Regions from separate parts of the Variovorax sp. YR752 genome, predicted to be linked through region 2. Evidence: riboswitches for the same ligand, from Rfam matches in the RefSeq annotation. Region 2 holds a riboswitch; each other region holds the start of a gene.
The links. Region 2 has a riboswitch for glycine ahead of gcvT (glycine cleavage system aminomethyltransferase GcvT). Riboswitches for the same ligand answer to the same signal wherever they lie in the genome.

Region 1 (3,269 bases), on a different contig from region 2:
GCACCGCGGCGCTGGTGGCCGACAAGCTGGCCACCTGGGGCTACGCGGTCGAGCGCGGGCTGGGCGGCACCGGCGTGGTCGGCACGCTGGTACGCGGCCGCGGCACGCGGCGCCTCGGCCTGCGCGCCGACATGGACGCGCTGCCGATCACCGAAGCCAGCGGCGTCGAGTGGAGCAGCCAGCGCCCCGGCCTGATGCACGCCTGCGGCCACGACGGCCACACCGCGATGCTGCTCGCGGCGGCGCGGCATCTGGCCGAGCAGGGCCGCTTCGACGGCACGTTGAACCTGATCTTCCAGCCGGCGGAGGAAGGCGGCGGCGGCGCGCTGCGCATGATGGCCGATGGCCTCTTCGACAAGCACCCCTGCGATGCGGTGTTCGCGATGCACAACATGCCCGGCATTGCACAGGGCCACCTGGTGCTGCGCGAGGGCGCGGCGATGGCCTCGTCGGACTACGCCACCGTCACGCTGACCGGCATCGGTGGTCATGGCGCGATGCCGCAGCATGCCGCCGACCCGGTCGTCGCTGCGGCCAGCCTGGTGATGGCGCTGCAGACGGTGGTGTCGCGCAACGTCGATCCGCTGCACGCGGCGGTGGTCACCGTCGGCGCCCTGAACGCCGGCCGCGCCAACAACGTCATTCCGGCCACGGCCACGCTGGAGATCAGCGTGCGAGCGCTCGACCGCGAGGTGCGCGCGCTGCTGGAGCGGCGCATCAAGGCGCTGGCGCAGGCACAGGCCGAGAGCTTCGGCGTGCAGGCGAAGGTCGATTGGCGCAGCGGTTACGCCGTACTGGTCAACACGCCCGAGGAAACAGCCTTCGCGCGCGAGGTCGCGCTCGATCTGCTCGGCCCCGAGCGCGTGACGCTGCAGGGCCCGCCGCTGACCGGCAGCGAGGACTTCGCCTTCATGCTCGAGCGCGTGCCGGGCAGCTACCTGCTGATCGGCAACGGCGACGGCAGCGACGGCCACGCCTGCGGCGGTTGCATGGTCCACCACCCGGGCTACGACTTCAACGACGCCAACATCGCGGTGGGCAGTGCCTTCTGGGTTCGGCTGGCCGAACGTTTCCTGAGCGCGGAGGAGACGAGCCCGCAGCCCTAGAATCTCATCTCTGCAGGAGAGTGCCGGGCACCGCCCGGCCCCCGAAGGCGCAAACTCCCATGAACGCTCAGGGCCCGTACTGCACATCACGAACGCCGTCTGGAGAGTCGTCACCCGCGTGACGCACCGAAGGAGCAAGGCCCGCGCCGATGGCGCAGGCCGAATCTCTCAGGTACCAAGGACAGGGGGAGCGGCAAGCGCACGACACATCGTGCGTCCATCCTGTCCTTTGGAGTCTTGCCATGAACGTGGTGGTTCTCGGCGCCGGCCTGCTCGGCGTCACCTCGGCCTATTTCCTTCGCCAGCAGGGTCACGACGTGACCGTGATCGACCGCCAGGCCTCGCCGGCGGCGGAAACCAGCTTCGCCAACGGCGGGCAGATCTCGGTCAGCCACGCCGAGCCCTGGGCCAACCCGGGCGCGCCGTTGAAGGTGCTGCAGTGGCTGGGCAAGGAAGACGCGCCGCTGCTGTTCCGGCTGCGCGCCGACCTGCGCCAGTGGCGCTGGGGCCTGCAGTTCCTGCGCGAATGCACGCCGGCGCGCACGCGGCACAACATCGCGCAGATCGTGCGCCTGGGCACCTACAGCCGCGACACGCTGCAGCAGCTGCGCCGCGAGCGCGACATCGCCTACGACGAACGCACGCAGGGCATCCTGCATTTCTATACGAGCCAGAAGGAGTTCGACGCCGCCGAGGCACCGGCCGCGCAGATGCGCGCGCTGGGATGCGACCGCCGCGTGATCTCCGCCGACGAGGCGGTGCGGCTGGAGCCGGCGCTGCGCCACATCCGCCCCCAACTGGCCGGCGCCACCTACACCGCCGAAGACGAGTCGGGCGACGCCAACCGCTTCGCGCGCGAACTGGTCAAGCGCTGCGAGGCCGACGGCGTGCGTTTCCTCATGAGCCACACGGTGACGGCGCTGCGCGAGGCCGGCGGCGAGATCGACCACGTCGAGGCCACCGACGGTGAGGGCCGCTTCCGGCAGATCCGCGCCGACGCCTACGTGCTGGCAATGGGCAGCCTGTCGCCGCTGTATGCGAAGTCGCTCGGCATCGAGTTGCCAATCTACCCGGCCAAGGGCTACTCGGTGACCATGCCGGTGAAGGACGCGTCGATGGCCCACCAGGTCTCGCTGACCGACGACGAGTACAAGCTGGTGTTCTCGCGCCTCGGTGATCGCCTGCGCATCGCCGGCACCGCCGAGCTCAACGGCTACGACCGCGACCTCAACCGCGTGCGCTGCGAGGCCATCGTCAAGCGCGTGGAGCAGCTCTTCCCCGGCGCAGGCGACACCAGCCAGGCGCAGTTCTGGACCGGGCTGCGCCCGGCCACGCCGAGCAACGTGCCGATCATCGGCCGCTCCAGGCTGAAGAAGCTGTTCCTCAACACCGGCCATGGCACGCTGGGCTGGACGCATTCGTGCGGCTCCGGCAAGAGCATCGCGCGCATCGTCAGCGGCCTCAAGCCCGAGGTGGACTTCGCCTTCAGCGGCGCCTGAATCGGGCGCCGGCGGGGCAGAGGCCTTCGGAATCGAAGGTCTCTCGCCGCGTCGAGTACATTAGCTAGGTAGGCATGATCAAGATAGCAAGTTCGTAAGTCTTCTCTGATGGCCACCGGCAGCTCTGCCGGCCGGCTCCGGTTTGAACTCCCATCGATGACCTTCTTGGCGTCTCTGCCTGCGCCGGCGTTCGCCTGCGCAGCAAACTTGAAAGGAATCGACATGACGACTCAAACCGGCACCGTGAAATGGTTCAACGAAGGCAAGGGCTTCGGCTTCATCGCTCCCGATGATGGCAGCAAGGACCTGTTCGCCCACTTCAGCCAGATCCAGGGCGGCGGCTTCAAGACCCTGGCCGAGAACCAGCGCGTAGAGTTCGAGACGACGCAGGGCCAGAAGGGTCCGCAAGCCTCGAACATCCGCGTGGTCTGATCCAGCACGCAGGCTCTTCGCGAGCCCCGTTCGAAACCGCGGCCCCGGCCGCGGTTTTTTCTTTTTGGGAGCCCTCATGAACAACCTGCAGGAAGCCACCGAACGCATCTGCGAGCTCAAGGGCAACGTGGTGGCGCTCGACGCGCTGTGCACCGCGCTGCTGCAGCAACTGGCGCCACCGGCGCGCGAGCGCTTCCGCAAGACCTTCGAGGGCTGGGCCGAGATCGCCCGC
Region 2 (3,269 bases):
GTCGAAGACCGCGATGCTTTCGACATGCGCCGTGTGCGGGAACATGTTCACCGCCCCGGCCATCGTGCAGCGATAGCCGGCCTGGTGCACCAGCAGCCCGGCATCGCGTGCCAGCGTGGCCGGATTGCAGCTGACGTAGACGATGCGCCGCGGCGGCAGCCAGCCGGGCGCGAGCGAGGCATCCGCATGCAGGTCGGCCAGTGCCTTGGCCAGCGCGAACGCGCCTTCCCGCGGCGGATCGACCAACCACTTGTCGGCCGCGCCATAGGCGGCAAGGTCGGCCGCAGGCAATTCGAACAGGTTGCGCGCCTCGAAGCGTGTGCGTGCGGCCAGGCCGTTGCGCGCCGCGTTCTCGCGCGAGCGCTGCACCAGCGCCTCGCTGCCTTCGATGCCCAGCACCTCGCGCGCGCCGCGTGCAATCGGCAGCGTGAAGTTGCCCAGGCCGCAGAACCAGTCGATCACGCGCTCGCCAGGGCCAAGCTCGAGCAGGCGCAGTGCGCGCGACACCAGCATGGTGTTGATCTGGTGATTCACCTGGGTGAAATCGGTCGGCTTGAAGGGCATCTCGATGCCGAACTCGGGCAGCGTATAGGCCAGCTCCGGGCCGCCTTCGTCGAGCCGGTGCACTGTGTCGGGGCCCTTGGGCTGCAGCCACCACTGCACGCTGTGCTCGCGACCGAACGCACGCAGCCGTTCGAGATCGCTGGCCGACAGCGGCTCGAGGTGGCGCAGCACCAGCGCCGTCACCACATCACCCACCGCCACCTCGATCTGCGGCAGGCGGTCGCGCTGGTCCATGCTCGCCACCATGTCGCGCAGCGGCAGCAGCATCGCCGACAGCTTCGGCGGCAGCACCTCGCAGCGCTCCATGTCGGCCACGTAGCTCGACTTGCGCTCATGGAAGCCGACCAGCACCTTGCCCTTCTTGGCCACGAACCGCACCGACAGTCGCGCCCGGAAGCGGTAACCCCAGGACGGCCCCTCGATCGGGCGCAGCAACTGCTCGGCCTTGACCTTGCCCAGGTGCCACAGCGCATCTTCCAGCGCGCGCTGCTTGGTGGCGACCTGCGCGGCCACATGCAGGTGCTGCATCTTGCAGCCGCCGCATGTGCCGAAATGCGGGCACTGCGGCCGCACGCGCTGTGAACTCTCGCGCTGCCAGGCCACGGCGGTGGCCTGCTCCCAGTTGTTCTTGCGCCGCTGCACCGTCACGCGCACCACCTCGCCGGGCAGTGCACCGTCGATGAACACCACCTTGCCTTCGGCGTTGTGCGCCACGCCCTGCGCCTCGAGGTCGAGCGACTCGACCGTCAACCATTCATCTGCTGGAGTCATGGGGCGTGATTATCCCGGCCGCCGGCTGCTACACTCGCCGCCGCCAGGAGAGAGCTTCCCCGTGAAGCCGCCGAAGGCGCAGAACCGTTCCCTGAGGCCCGGTTCGAACGCTCAGGCAAAAGGACTGGCACGCGCCACGCGGCGACGCGCGGCGTTCCTCGCTGGAGAGAGGCCCGCCCCGAGCGGGTCCACCGAAGGGGCAAGCGGCGCACACGGCAACGGTGCACCGTCAATCTCTCAGGTAAAGCGGACAGAGAGGGCACGGCACCCGGCACGGCACATGCTGCGTCGGGGTTGGCAAAGGCCCTCGAAGCATCGCCAGGAGGCGGTCATGTCCGACATTCCCCTTCAACAGACCCCGCTGCACGCGCTGCACCGCGAGCTCGGCGCCAAGATGGTGCCCTTCGCCGGCTACGACATGCCGGTGAGCTACCCTGAAGGCATCCTCGCCGAGCACCGCCACTGCCGCGATTCGGCGGCGCTGTTCGACGTCTCGCACATGGGCCAGGTGAGGCTGACGGGCGAGGACGCAGCGGCCGCGCTCGAATCGCTGGTGCCGGTCGACGTGGTCGGCCTGACCGCCGGGCGCCAGCGCTACGGCTTCTTCACCAATGCGGCCGGCGGCATCCTCGACGACCTGATGATCACGCGGCGCGAGAGCGACTTCCTCGTGATCGTCAACGCCGGCTGCAAAGATGCCGACATCCGCCACCTGCAGACGAACATCGCACACCGCTGCACCGTGCAACCCATGCCTGAACGTGCGTTGCTGGCGCTGCAGGGGCCGAAGGCGGCCGAGGCGATCGGTCGGCTCGCACCCGAACTGCGCTCGCTGGTCTTCATGACCGGCGCCTTCTGCCGCATCGCCGGCATCGACTGCTTTGCCACCCGCTCCGGCTACACCGGCGAAGACGGCTACGAGATCTCCGTGCCTGCAGAGCAGGCCGTGGCCCTGGCGAAGGCGCTGCTGGCGCTGCCCGAGGTCAAGCCCGCGGGCCTGGGGGCGCGCGACACGCTGCGCCTGGAGGCCGGCCTGTGCCTGTACGGCCACGACATCGACGACAAGACCACCCCGATCGAGGCGGGCCTGTCGTGGGCCATCCAGAAGGTGCGCCGCGCCGGTGGCGCGCGCCACGGCGGCTACCCGGGCGCCGCGGCGATCGACAAGCAGTTGTCGGCCGGCCCGGCCTGCAAGCGCGTCGGGCTGCTCGGCCTGGAGCGCATGCCTGTGCGCGAAGGCGCGGTCGTTGTCGATGCCAAGGGCCACAAGCTCGGCCACGTGACCAGCGGCACGCTGGCGCCCAGCGTCGGCAAGCCGATCGCGATGGCCTACCTGGCTGCCAACCACGCCCTGCCCAACCACGAGGTCTACGCCGAGGTGCGTGGCAAGCGCCAGCCGATGCGCGTCAGCCCCATGCCCTTCGCCCCGCACCGCTACCACCGCGGCTGATCACCAATCCGCAGCACTCAGACCAAGGAGAACTCCGATGACGACCATGTACACCCCCGACCACGAGTGGATCAACATCGAGGACCACGAGGCCGCCACCGTCGGCATCACGCTGCACGCGCAGGACGCGCTGGGCGACGTGGTCTTCGTCGACCTGCCCGAGGTGGGCAGGACCTTCAAGAAGGGCGAGGTTGCCGGCGTGGTCGAGTCGGTCAAGGCCGCGGCCGACCTGTACATGCCGGTGACCGGCGAGATCGTCGAGGTCAACGAGGCGCTGCGCGCCGACCCGTCGCTGGCCAACTCCGACCCGCTGGGCACCGGCTGGTTCTTCAAGGTGCACATCTCCGAAGCCGGCATGGCCGAGTTCGACCAGCTGATGGACGCACCGGCCTACGACAAGCTGCTCAAGAGCGCCTGAGCGCGCCCCACCCTTGCACCGCTCCTGCCCCGAACGAGCCCAGGACAACCCATGCTGATGTCTGCC
Region 3 (3,269 bases), on a different contig from region 2:
CGCGCGGGCCGAGTGGCCGCAGGGCCTGCGCCATCCGAAGAGCGGGCTGTACGGGCTGGCCGGGCCGCTGGCGCAGGAGTACCTCGAAGCCATGGGCGTGGCCGCGCGTTATGCGTGGGCCAACCGGGTCGTGCTGGCCGAGCTGGTGCGCAAGGACTTCGCCGAACTGCTGGGCGCCACGGCATCGACGCTGGTGGTCGATGTGCCGCACAACGTGGTGCTGCGCGAGCACGGCATGAACATCCATCGCAAGGGCGCGACGCCGGCGCACGCGGGCGACCTCGCGCTGATTCCTGGGTCGATGGGCGATCACTCGTACCTCGCGACCGGGCTGGGCCACGAAGACTGGCTGTGGTCGTGCAGCCATGGCGCCGGTCGGCGCATGCGGCGGCAGGAGGTGCGCGCGATGCGGCCCGCACCTGATGATGCGGACGCCAGCTGGCAGTGCGTGACGCTGCGTGAAGAGCGCCGCATCGAAGAGGCGCCGCAGGCTTACAAGCCGATCGGCGCGGTGATCGATGCGCAGGAAAGCGCGGGGCTCATTCGCTGCGCCGTGCGGCTCAAGCCCTGGGTCACGTTCAAGGCGTGACCCGAGGGTGCGTGCCGTGTCAGCCCAGTGCGGGCTGCACGGCGCGCGGCGCGGGCGCCGGCATGCCGGCGAACGCGAAATCGACCTCGGGTGCGAGACCGCTCACGATGCGCGCGATCGACTTGCCCGAGCCGCAGGCGTGCGTCCAGCCGAGCGTGCCGTGGCCCGTGTTGAGGAACAGGTTCGGCAACTTGGTCTTGCCGATCAGCGGCACATTGCTCGGCGTGGCCGGGCGCAGGCCGGTCCAGAACTGCGCCCGCTCGGTGTCGCCGGCGCCGGGGAAGAGTTCTTCGACGCGCCGTACGATGGCTTCGCAGCGCACGCGGTTCAGGTCGCGGTCGTAGCCGTTGAGTTCGGCCGTGCCGGCGATGCGCAGGCGGTCGCCCGACTCCGACGTGTAGCGCGAGAACACCAGCTTGTATTCGTCGTCGGTCAGCGAGACCTGGTGCGCCTTCGATGCGTCCTTTACGGGCAGCGTCACCGAGTAGCCCTTGGCCGGATAGATCGGCAGGCGGATGCCCAGCGGCGCCGCGTACAGCGGGCTCAGCGAACCCATCGCCAGCACGAAGGCGTCGCCGCGGATGCGCTGGAAGCGGCCTTCGTTGTCGGTGGCCTCGATGTGGTCGATGCTGCCGCCGGCTTCGCGCAGCGCGGTCACGGTGTGACTCATGAGGAACTTCACGCCGGCCGCTTCGGCCAGCTTCACGAGCTCGCGCGCGAAGCGGTTGGCATCGCCCGACTCGTCTTCGGCGGTGTACGTGGCACCGGCGAGCTGCGGGCGGATGTGGGCGAGGGCGGGTTCGATCCGGATGGCCTCGTCGGCCGAGATGACCAGCCGCTCGCAGCCCAGGGCGCGCATCTGCTCGGAGGGCTTGAGGGCGCCGTCGAATTCTTTTTGCGTTGTATAGAAGTGCAGGATGCCTTGCGTGCGCTGGTCATAGCTCAGGCCGGTGTCTCGACGCAATTGCTGCAACATTTCCCGGCTGTATGTACCGAGACGAACGATCTGTTCGATGTTGTGGCGGGTGCGCGCGGGGGTGCATTCGCGCAAAAACTGCAGGCCCCAGAGCCATTGGCGCATGTCGGCGCGGATGCGGAACAGCAGCGGCGCATCTTCCTTGCCGAGCCATTGCAGCACCTTCAGCGGCGCGCTCGGATTGGCCCACGGTTCGGCATGGCTGACCGAGATCTGGCCGCCGTTGGCGAAGCTGGTTTCGGCGGCCGGGGTGGCCTGCCGATCGATCACGGTCACCTCGTGACCGAGTTGCTGGAGGTAGTAGGCCGAAGTCACGCCGAGCAGGCCGGCGCCAAGAACGATCACACGCATTGCAAGTACCTTTGAGGTTGCAGCGCTTGAACGGCGGGCGTGGAGTGCTATTGAACCAATAGCAAGCAACCGGACGACCGATGTCCAAGTTGCCGCTCCCCCTGTCCTCGGTACCTGAGAGATTCACCCTGCTGCACCCGCAGCGGGTTTGCTCCTTCGGTGCGCCACATGGCGTGGCGGCTCTCCAGACGGCTGTATCGATGAGTGCAGTACTGACCCCTTGCCGATGTTCCTTGTTTGCACTTGGAACTTCGTCGGGCCGACCTGAGCGTTTATGGGAGTTTGCGCCTTCGGTAGGGCCTCTGTGAGGCCCGCTCTCCTGCAATTGTTTGTGATTGTAGGCGGGCCCCGCAAGCCGGCCAAGCCCTGTACATCGGCACTTCACACCGATGGGATAATTGACTGTTAATTTTCCGTAAAGCAAACTTTTTTCTACAGGCGAGGGACTCCATGATCCTGGTTACCGGCGGCGCAGGCTTCATTGGCGCCAATTTCGTGCTCGACTGGATCGCGCAGGGCGACGAGCCTGTCGTTAACCTCGACAAGCTGACCTACGCGGGCAACCTCGAGACCCTCGCATCGCTCAAGGGCAACGCGAACCATGTCTTCGTGCAAGGCGACATCGGTGACAGCGCACTGCTCGATCGCCTGCTGGCCGAACACAAACCGCGCGCAGTCGTGAACTTTGCCGCGGAATCGCACGTCGACCGCTCGATCCACGGCCCCGAAGACTTCGTGCAGACCAACGTGCTCGGCACCTTCCGTCTGCTCGAATCCGTGCGCGGTTACTGGCACGCCCTGCCGGCCGACCAGAAGGCGGCCTTCCGCTTCTTGCATGTGTCGACCGACGAGGTCTACGGCTCGCTTTCCAAGACCGACCCGGCCTTCACCGAAGAGAACAAGTACGAGCCCAACAGCCCGTACTCGGCCAGCAAGGCCGCCAGCGACCACCTCGTGCGCGCCTGGCACCACACCTACGGCCTGCCGGTGGTCACCACCAACTGCTCGAACAACTACGGCCCGTTCCACTTCCCCGAGAAGCTGATCCCGCTGATGATCGTCAACGCACTGGCCGGCAAGAACCTGCCCGTGTACGGCGACGGCATGCAGGTGCGCGACTGGCTCTACGTGAAGGACCACTGCAGCGCCATCCGCCGCGTGCTCGAAGCCGGCCGCCTCGGCGAGACCTACAACGTCGGTGGCTGGAACGAGAAGCCCAACATCGAGATCGTCAACACCGTGTGTGCGCTGCTCGACGAGCTGAGCCCCCGCGCCGACGGCAAGCCGTACAAGGAACAGATCACCTACGTCACGGACCGCCCGGGCCACGACCGCCGCTACGCCATCGACGCA

Region 1: linked by a shared signal. The riboswitch ahead of AAG801_RS25125 (D-amino acid dehydrogenase) and the one ahead of gcvT (glycine cleavage system aminomethyltransferase GcvT) in region 2 are both predicted to bind glycine.
Region 3: linked by a shared signal. The riboswitch ahead of AAG801_RS04840 (D-amino acid dehydrogenase) and the one ahead of gcvT (glycine cleavage system aminomethyltransferase GcvT) in region 2 are both predicted to bind glycine.

The regions. Positions count from the first base shown of each region.
Region 1 is NZ_CALRZC010000126.1:2,619-5,887, reverse strand. Features, by position in the region: gene AAG801_RS25130 (M20 aminoacylase family protein) at 1-1,106, shown strand, start outside; glycine riboswitch at 1,196-1,301, shown strand; gene AAG801_RS25125 (D-amino acid dehydrogenase) at 1,349-2,605, shown strand; gene AAG801_RS25120 (cold-shock protein) at 2,828-3,037, shown strand; gene AAG801_RS25115 (serine protease) at 3,114-3,269, shown strand, end outside.
Region 2 is NZ_CALRZC010000285.1:1,006-4,274, reverse strand. Features, by position in the region: gene rlmD (23S rRNA (uracil(1939)-C(5))-methyltransferase RlmD) at 1-1,335, opposite strand, end outside; glycine riboswitch at 1,370-1,472, shown strand; glycine riboswitch at 1,487-1,599, shown strand; gene gcvT (glycine cleavage system aminomethyltransferase GcvT) at 1,667-2,785, shown strand; gene gcvH (glycine cleavage system protein GcvH) at 2,823-3,203, shown strand; partial or broken gene AAG801_RS37170 (glycine dehydrogenase (aminomethyl-transferring)) at 3,255-3,269, shown strand, end outside.
Region 3 is NZ_CALRZC010000013.1:6,066-9,334, forward strand. Features, by position in the region: gene AAG801_RS04835 (RtcB family protein) at 1-589, shown strand, start outside; gene AAG801_RS04840 (D-amino acid dehydrogenase) at 609-1,916, opposite strand; glycine riboswitch at 2,008-2,114, opposite strand; glycine riboswitch at 2,159-2,248, opposite strand; gene rfbB (dTDP-glucose 4,6-dehydratase) at 2,367-3,269, shown strand, end outside.